DNA from 3 places in the Paenibacillus sp. FSL H7-0737 genome. Region 2 is predicted to be linked to each of the others. Evidence: riboswitches for the same ligand, from Rfam matches in the RefSeq annotation. Region 2 holds a riboswitch; each other region holds the start of a gene.

What was found. A riboswitch is a leader RNA that binds a small molecule or an ion and turns the genes downstream of it on or off. The one in region 2 is predicted to bind cyclic di-GMP.
Region 1: another riboswitch for cyclic di-GMP. It lies ahead of H70737_RS30560 (anti-repressor SinI family protein); the one in region 2 lies ahead of H70737_RS04765 (glycosyl hydrolase).
Region 3: another riboswitch for cyclic di-GMP. It lies ahead of H70737_RS30145 (bifunctional diguanylate cyclase/phosphodiesterase); the one in region 2 lies ahead of H70737_RS04765 (glycosyl hydrolase).

What each region holds. Positions count from the first base shown of each region.
Region 1 covers NZ_CP009279.1:411,156-414,369, forward strand. The annotation lists gene H70737_RS01835 (2-oxoglutarate dehydrogenase E1 component) at 1-733, opposite strand, end outside; cyclic di-GMP riboswitch class I at 1,205-1,289, shown strand; gene H70737_RS30560 (anti-repressor SinI family protein) at 1,317-1,472, shown strand; gene H70737_RS01840 (helix-turn-helix domain-containing protein) at 1,675-2,004, opposite strand; gene H70737_RS01845 (TasA family protein) at 2,174-2,779, opposite strand; gene sipW (signal peptidase I SipW) at 2,872-3,214, opposite strand, start outside.
Region 2 covers NZ_CP009279.1:1,094,842-1,098,055, reverse strand. The annotation lists gene H70737_RS04770 (glycosyl hydrolase) at 1-178, opposite strand, end outside; gene H70737_RS04765 (glycosyl hydrolase) at 332-1,882, opposite strand; cyclic di-GMP riboswitch class I at 1,895-1,974, opposite strand; gene H70737_RS04760 (sugar phosphate nucleotidyltransferase) at 2,112-3,214, opposite strand, start outside.
Region 3 covers NZ_CP009279.1:1,195,959-1,199,172, reverse strand. The annotation lists gene H70737_RS30145 (bifunctional diguanylate cyclase/phosphodiesterase) at 1-1,394, opposite strand, end outside; cyclic di-GMP riboswitch class I at 1,516-1,602, opposite strand; gene H70737_RS05180 (Zn-dependent hydrolase) at 1,835-3,076, opposite strand; gene H70737_RS05175 (alpha/beta hydrolase) at 3,198-3,214, shown strand, end outside.

The DNA.
Region 1 (3,214 bases), 680 kb from region 2:
TCAGAATATGCTCTGCGCCGTCATGCGCAGCAGCGCGTACGATTTCATCCAGCATCGGTACGAGTGCGTCATTGCCTTCCAAGCTGAAACGCTTCTGACCCACAAAGGTTTTGTGAAGGAAGGTTTCAAATTGCTCTACTTGGATCAGGCGGTTTAGCAGCTCTTTACGTTCTGCATTATTTAAAGGCGCTGGTGAGCTTGTGGATTCTGCCTGTCTGTTCAACCATTTCAGTTCTTGTTCTTCATGCACATGCCCGAATTCATAGGCGATTGTCTTGGTGTAAGCCTGACGCATACGCTGAACTGCATCCCATCCGGTATGCACATCATTCGGCGCATTCTCCCAAATGAGCGTGGCAGGTAGTGCGAGCAGATCCTCACGAGTCAGCTCATAGGTTTCGAGTTCAAGATATTTAGCCATGGGATTGTGATCGCGCTCAAGCGGATCAATATCAGCGGCCATATGGCCATATATACGAATATTAGCGATTAGCTTGGAAGCTCTTACTGCCTTTCTAAGCCATTCGGTGTCTCCCGAAATGCGAGGCTGTGGAGCCGGTTCGCTATCCGGTGTTAGGGGTGGGGGACCCGAATTTGTAAAAAGCTCGCGATAATTATTCTCTACGGTGGAAGGATCTTTCACAAACTGTTCATATCTTTCTTGAATGTAGCCTAAATTGGGTCCGTAATACTTACTCCAAATGGATTCGTTATAGGGCTCTTTGGCTGCCATGAATACATCCTCCTTAACGGATGAACTCCATACGTGACATTTTGTGTCAACGCTTACTGGAGCTGTGATGATTGCGGTTTCATTTCTCATCTTATTGTGCTACTTTCCACACGTGTAATCAATTCATTCTTTCGTCCAATACGTTCGCAAAATGGTATGGGTTAGCTTGTTCTAATGAAAAGAACGCTGTTTCTTCTCATTACCCATTCCTAAGGCCCACTAAAATGATTCTAATATCCTTATTTTTAACTAATAGGGAAGGAAGTATCATTATATTGGCTTAATTAATTTTATGAATGGGACGAGTATCGTGTTAATAGGACAAGATATCGCACAAAAGCGCTTCTATTTTTTGTTTTTTAATGGAAAAACTAATCAGAAATCGACACACTTTTCCACTTTAGTATAGTATAATGTTATTGCAGTTAGCGATTTTCATATATTTCAAAGTAGATCCTTTCGTGTAAAGGGTCCAGTAAAAGGTAAACCTGCCGAAAGACAGGGGCACAAAGTCGCGGGTCTAAGGTAGAAATACTATGACAGCCGGATTGCCTGGGGACGTAAAATCTTAGGAGGAGATTTTTTGGACAAGTCCAACCAGGGAAGCAACAGAGAACAGCAGGTCATTGATCTAGACGTTGAGTGGGTACATTTATTATTAGCAGCTAAGAAGGCTGGCATAAAGGCAGATGAAATTCGTCGATTCTTTCATGAGAAGACTGTGCAAGCCGTGCAGTAATACATTTAGTGCGTTATATTTTGAAAAAGGGCCCAGCGATAACTCGCTGGGCCCTTTTTCGGTATATAAGAAAGTATATAAGATAAATAGTCCTTATATTTTACTAGAATATAAAACGCCTTCGCGGTCCATGTTAGGAGGGCGAAGGCGCTTATGTTTAATAGTATGAGTAGAAGAGGATCTTATCAGGTCAGGTGGAATATTAATCCTTCTGATCAAGGCGCCATTTCTGGTAGTCCAGAAACTCCTTGAATTCGCGTTTGCTTATGCCTGAGGCCATAGCTTCCTGCACCAATCGGAACCATTCCGAATCTAAAGGTGACTCCTCAGCATCATTAGGTTCTCCATAGAGCAAAGCGTGGATGGATACCTGAAGCGCATCGGCGATCTTTTCGATAAACTGGATTGAAGGATTGGATTGGATGTTTCTCTCCACATTGCTAAGATACGACTTAGCAACATCCGCTCTGTCCGCAAGCTCAGATAGGGACAATCCCTTTTCTAGGCGGAGATGCTGGATACGTTGGCCCATATTTTGTGACACTATGCTGACGCCCCTCCGTAATTTTTGTTATTAGTATAGCAAATATCATTAAATTCGACAAAGTTTATTGTAAAGAGAAGAGCAGCATCTACTTATCCGCTTTCCGGAATCAGGATCTGCTGCTCTTCGAGTATTATATTAAATTATTCTATTAATCTTAGTAATCTTTTTTAGCACCTTGTTTAGCTACGAAATCCCATGTCAGGGTTATGCTATCGCCTTGGAAAATATTTTGATCTTGGTTATTTTCCACAAATTCGAATTGGACGGAGAAGCTGTCATTGGTGCCGGCTTTAATACCAGATGCTTCGGTGAAGAGTTGATCCCAACCAGTATTTTTTACGAGATCCGGATGTTGAGATTTTAAATCAGCAAGCGTAGTTTGATAGACTACATCTTCTGGAGAAACTACGGTTCCTTTATCGTTATTTCTAAGGAATTTGACCTTAATGAATTGGGCTAAATCCAGGTAGTTGTCACCTTTAGCATCCGTAATTTGAGTGGAAGTGTTCAGAATAATAGATCCGATATCGAGCGAACCATCGTTTTTCAATTTGAAGGATTTGGTTACAGTATCACCTGGTTTTAGGTTTGGAATATTTACGATAACTGAAGGGTCGGAGTTCAAATCGAGTGTACCTGCAGCAAATGTAGCAGTGCTTTGTGCAGTGTCACTAAAGTAAGCGAAGGTTCCTCCACCAATCAATGATAAACCCAGTGCTGCTGATGCTACGCCAAGACCCAATGTTTTTTTGATACCCATAATTAAAATTCCTCCTCGGTTTTTGTGGTTTTTTTTATAAAAGTTATATATTGTAACTTCCGGTTCGTAAGCGGAAGCGGACAATCAACGAATTACTGTATTTCAGTTGGGGGTGGAGAGGCGGGCAGTATAGCAGCATTTTTCTTTTCGAGTGCAGCTACAGCCTTCCATGACGAATACAGAGCATAGAGCAGGAGCATCAAGCCTGGTACGATCATGAGCATGACACTTCCAGCTTTGGAAACTGCGAAATTCATAGCGTAACCTACGTAAGGTACGGTGACCCCGGTATACTCAGCTACAACATTCGTGGAACTGGTAGGGTTCATATCAGGCGCATCATTGTTATCGCCTTTCGTGCGATACATGGATTCACCAGTAGCGTTGTTCATTGTTGCTTCTACAACACGGTGAGTAATGAGCAGGTTTTCTTCA
Region 2 (3,214 bases):
GCAGTTGCTTGGCTTCTTCAGAAGCTGATGGATTGCTTGGTATAGCCGGAGGAAGAGCGGAAGAAACACTCATAGCCTTCGGAAGACCCTTAACCTCTCCCCAAGGCAGCAAGGAAAAAATAATAAACACCGGTAATATAGTAAACAACAATCTGTTTTGCTTATAATATTTACGCAAATAAATCCTCCTTTCGGTAGCTGTACTGCCTCCACAGGTGCTAAATAAACATACCTGTTATCGGACAATCGTCTTCTGACCTAATGAGGACTATAGCTTAGTAGCTCTGCAATAACGCAGAGCTACTAAGGATCGACCTTTAATTTTCATCAATCAGGAGACATCCGGAAGATAAAGTGCACTTGCTGGAACTGTCTCTTTAGCTTGACTAGCACTTTCCCACATCAAGCGGACTCTCGCATCGCCTTCATTTTCGTAATACTCCACCTTGATATCGTATAGCTGGCCAGCCTTCAGCGTTATATTACCCTTACGCTCAGTACCACTTTGCTTAGTCCAACTATCAATCACGGATTGCCCATTCACCCACACACGGATGCCATCATCTGAGGTAGTGTAAAATGTATATTGCTCATCATATAATGGCTTAATTTTACCGCTCCAACGTATGGAGAAACGATCAATCCCGAGGGCGGCATCCGGCGAGCCTTGCCGCCAATTGAAATCGATAATTGCATCAGTTCTAGTAAGAGCTGCTGTTCCCGATAGCTGTATGTTGTTGTAATATTCTCCTGCAAGCCCCTTCACAAGAGGAATTGCTGCCTCACCCTCTTCTTCGGGAGGTACCGGCGCTGGTGCAGCGCTAGGTGTCGGTACCAGACTAGTATTTAATTTATCTCTAGTTAGGGTATAGTTGCTATTCATAAATGTTTTAATTGTATCTGCACTGTTATTCTCGTAAAGCATTTTTCCCCAGCTCATCATATACGTCCATTTACTTTGTGATTGCTGAAGCTTCTCCAGATTAGGCATTTCACCATTCTCCCCGATCGCAATCGGTTTGCCTGCGGCTAGACTCAACAAGCTGTCATAGTATTTTTGCTGGTAATCATTTTCGTATATATCTGCTGCCAGAATATCTACTTTATCAGCACCTGGATAGGTTAGCGCATAAGGATCTGACCAAACATTGGGAGCATTCGGACTCCATACCCATAACAAATTATTTAATTTATGAACGTTAACAAAACGGTCATACATAATATTCCAAAGTTTAGAAAAGTTATTTTTCTTCCCCCACCAGAACCAGTTCCCGTTCATTTCATGATAGGGTCTCCAAAGCACCGGAACATTGGCATCGCGCAAGCTTTTTAGGGAGACTGCCACCTTATCAAGCTCAGCGATCAGATTGTTATATTGCTTGGTACCCGGTGTAACGTAACTATCGAACTCATTCTGACTAAGTGTTTTTTTCACATTATCCCAGTCATAAGAGGTGCCCGGCAGGTTAGCATGAAAAGTCATAGCTACGATCCCGCCCGCTTTATTCCAGTTGATCGCGCTGTTCACCACATTTTGACGCTGCCAGGCCATCGTTCCTTCTGACTGACCGCTGATCGCGCCCAGTTCATAACCGTGAAGAGCGGCATATTGTCCGCTGCTTCCCTTCAGCATATTGTTAATTTCATCTGGACTTTCTAAATAGTCATGTTGACCAGCAATAATACCTTTTCCTGAGATCGAGTAAAAATAGTTAAGCAGCTTTACGGCTTCAGGTGAGGCTCCTGGGGTAACTGGCGTTCCAGAATTTGAAGCAGCTATGACAACAGACGGCGAAATTCCAACAGTAAGCGGAAGTGCAGTCAGAAACAAGACGAGTGACAGAAATGCGCCAAATAATCGATACGTACGGTAAGCTTTCAAAATAATCTCCCTTTCGGTAGCCAGGCTGCCACTCTTTCGAAGGCCCTATAGCTTTGCGTCCCTACCTTTCGATAGGTTTGCCTTTTCAATTTAAGAGAAATAATCTCTCTTACCGTAAGTATCGACGACAATTAATGATATATTTAGTGTTTTTATGACTTTTTTTTGATAATTGAGTCAATTTACCTGTTTCAAGAAATTTTGGATTGGTTAAATAGATAGGTTAGACCTATGAAATGAATTGTTGTAGTTCTATATCATTCCAGTCTAAAGTAATACGAATGTTATCTTCTTCTACTAATTCAGAACCCGTCTGTACCTCTATAAACTCGACATCCGTCAAAGCAAGGATCGCGTGCTTCGTTCCTTCCGGTATACGTACCACGTCCCCAGCCTTCACATTATGTTTTTTCTCATTCAGCACAATACTTGCTTCGCCGCTGACGATTGTCCAAATTTCACTACGCTTGCGATGTAATTGATAGCTGATATTATTCCCCTCGGATATAAAAATCCGTTTGGTCAGCACTTCATTGCCTTCATCATATTTCACATAATCAATAACTTTGTAATGGCCCCAGCGGCGTTCCTCGTACATCGGTCTTTGTTCAAAGGTCTTCAGCACTTCTTTAATCCGTGGACTCTCAGCTTTATGGGTAACTAGAATTCCATCCGGGCTAGCCGCAATGATCAGATCCTTCGCACCAATTACCGTAATCGGAATATCCAGCTCATTAATCAAGCAAGTCCCCTCAGAATCCGCCGTCACAAAACCTTTTCCTACATGCTTGCTGCTCATTTCCTCTGTCAGCGTATTCCACGTTCCAAGATCCTTCCAGAATCCATCATACGGCTGTACTACAATATGTTCTTCTTTCTCCACCACTTCATAATCAAAGCTGATGGAAGACAATAGCTTATACTGCTTCTGCAATTCTTCATATCCTAAAGGCAACCCTTTACGCTGCAAAATATCTAACAAGTACCCTAAGCGGAAGGCAAACACTCCACAATTCCACAATGCATTTTGCTCGATGAGCTGTTCTGCTTGTATACGGTCTGGTTTCTCTTGAAAGTGACTCACCTTCATAAAACCATTTCCCCCCGCCTCTTCGGTGGTAGGAATAATATATCCGTATTTCTCTGAGGCATGTTCAGGAACAACACCCATTAGTGCCAGATTTGCTCCACTTTCCAGCATGGTCCCCTCAAGCATAGCTATGGTATCGAAAAAGGATGCTTCTACATAAGGGTCAACAGGCAATATTGCTACCGTCTCCGCTGGAGAAACACCTGCCACTGAATAAAGATAGGTAGCTGTTAAGGCGATAG
Region 3 (3,214 bases), 100 kb from region 2:
GCGATTCCTGCTCGGTCAATACATGTGAGGATATCGCTCTGACGATCATCTATACAGTAAATTCCACAATTAATCACTAGCCTAAAACCTTCTTCATTTCCAAACGTATAGTCGCTCATTTGTTCAGTAAGTACTTGTATACGGATGAATAATTCCGCCTTATTGTCATACGAAGTGAAAAGAATAAAACGATCACCCCCTAAGCGTCCAATGACATCCTCGTCTAATGTGTTTGCTGTTAAGCTATTAGCCACTTGAATCAAAATGCTATTTCCTTCATGAAAACCGACAATTTCATTTATGTATTTAAATTGTTCAATATCAAATTGCAACACAGCAAACTTTGTATTCTGTTTCTCTTTAAGTAAATACTGAGCATCTATAACAAATTTATTCGTTCTAGGAAGATGTGTTAACTCATCCTCAAAGGCAATCCTCTCCATCTGTTTCCTAATTTTGCTCTTATTTAATAGAATGTTAACAAATATGATCAATAATAAGACAAACATGATTACACATAATAGAAAAGTCGCCTGACTCATTTGAGACGCTTTGGCCATGATCAAATCTTTCGGTATCACGGAGAGAATATACCAGTCCTCAACCCCCTGGATGCCAGAATAACCTACCATTTTGCTATCTCCGTTAATCCAAAATATTCCTACTCCAGATTTTTTTGCGGTTATGTTCTCTTTAAAGATTTGCAGTTGTTTCTTATTTCTAGAATCAATACTTATACTTTCGAATATGTTATCAATTGTCTTATCCTCTTCAAGATTCTTCGATTTGATAATGACTTGTCCCTTTTGATCAATGATTTGAGAATAACCATGACCTTTAAAGAAGGAAACTGCAAGAGCATCATAAAGATCTTGTGTATATTTGCTGGCAGATAAAGCACCCTTCACTTCACCTTTAAACTTAAGTGGACTATTGATCGTGATAATTTCTTTATTGGAGATCTTATCTAAGAATGGATCAGAAATACTGCTAATACCCTGCAGAGCCTTTTGGAACCCTACTTCATCTGATACATCAAACATTGTCCCATCTGATGCGTAAGCTTTACCATCTGGGCTGTTGATGCTAATTCGAATAAAATTATATTTTTTATCAAAGTGATGCAGATATTTTTTGGTCTTATCCCAATCCATATAATTGATTTCCGAAATAGAATCAGCAATTCCATCTAATGAATCTAATCCACCCTGTATCATATTTCCAATCGATCTACTCGCATGTATCGTAGCTTCTGATGTAGCAGCAACCGCTTCTTGCTCATAAGAGTTAGCAGTCCATTTTATGAAATAGTAAGAGCACCCCCAAAATATCAACGTTGCCATTATGACGAGGCCTATCATTCTCCATACTCTCAGTGGTTGTGTCTGATCCATGTACTATCATCCTTTTTCCGATTTATTACGTTTTTTTATTAGAAAACGAGCAAAAAAAAGCCGCTATCAGAATGATAACGGCTGCAAATGCGTCAAAAAATAAGAGCATGAAACTCCCACTACATGCAACCGGCTGTCATATCTATAAATAGATTTAGACCCTATGGCTTTGTGTCCCTATTTTTCAATAGGTTTACCAATATTCTGTTTTACTATTTTTAGTCCTAAATACTCTATTAAAAATAGGCTACCACCAAAAGACCTATCTCCGCTGTGATTTAATTTTTTTGAATGGGAATTTTTTCACAAACGTCAATGTTAACTTTAATATAATATTTATTAATGTAAAGCAACAATTCTGCGAACAATTATATAATTAGATACTAAAGCCCAATGTAACATTTATATATGTCACATTGGGACTTACTTCTCAACACGAATTATGTTTGTCTTACAAACGCATAACGAACAACAGCTTCTTCTAAAATATCAATCCCCATAATGATATCATCTAAATCCGTATACTCATTGGGATGATGACTAAGTCCATCTACAGAAGGAACAAAGATAAGCCCTACTGGGCAAAGTTTGTTCATGTTCATGGCATCATGCCCTGCACCACTGATCATCCGTTGACTCGATATCCCTTTCTCTTCACAAATCGATTCTAGAACCTGACTGATCTCATCAGATAATAGGACGGGTTCCTCCGAAATAATTTCCGTACTCTCAATTACAAGTTGTCTATTTTCTTGTACTAAGGATATTGTTTGATACAAATGGTCTAACACACGTTGCCTGGATGCCACTGAAGTAGATCTGATATCAATTTTAATTTCCACTTCTCCCGGAACCACGTTCATAGCGCCATTCAAGATATCTATCACCCCTAGCGTCGCAACCGTTCCAAATTCTTGTTCGAGTTTGGCTGCTTTCTCAAGCTCAAGTGCTATTTCTGAGGCACCCAGAAAAGCATCTTTTCTCATATTCATAGGTGTCGTTCCAGAGTGGGATGCCTTCCCTGATATTTGAATATGAAGCCTCACGGGTGCAGCAATTCCAGTCACAATTCCAATTCTTTTATTATTGTTTATTAAGACAGGACCTTGCTCAATATGTAATTCAAAAAACGCTTTTAATTCTTCATTCTCTCTACTCGCCTGATCAATACTGTTATAATCCAGTGCACATAGCGAAAATGCCTTTTCCATGGTAATACCGTCTTTGTCCTTCAAAGATCTATATTTCTCCTTCTGAAATAACCCTGACATTACTTTGCTGCCTACTGTTGAAATCCCAAAACGCGAGGATTCTTCACAGGCAAATGAGATGATTTCGATCGGATGATCCGTTTCAATCCCTTTTTCGTTTAGACGTTTGATCACTTCCAAAGCAGCCGTTACACCTACTACCCCATCGTACTTCCCACCTTGGTATACCGTATCCAAGTGAGAGCCCATTACAACGGGTGGGAGCCCTTCTATCTTCCCATTCCTTCTAGCGATCACATTTCCGCAATGATCCATCCGAATATCTAAATTTTCAGCCTTACACATCCGCATAAAAGCACTCGTACATGTCTGCTCTTCATTTGTATAGGCAATTCTAGTGATGCCCTTCTCACCCGAGTTATATTGATTAATATTATCAAATAAAGCCTGATATCTTCTCTTTCTATCCATGCTAATATCTCCAATCCTGGGTATTCATGATTATGGTTTCATCAAAATTCGTGAATGATATACAATAGAGGTAGTGCTAGTCTTTAAAAATTACTTACTTGATGAGGTGTAATGGATAGCTATGAAGAAGACCATTAT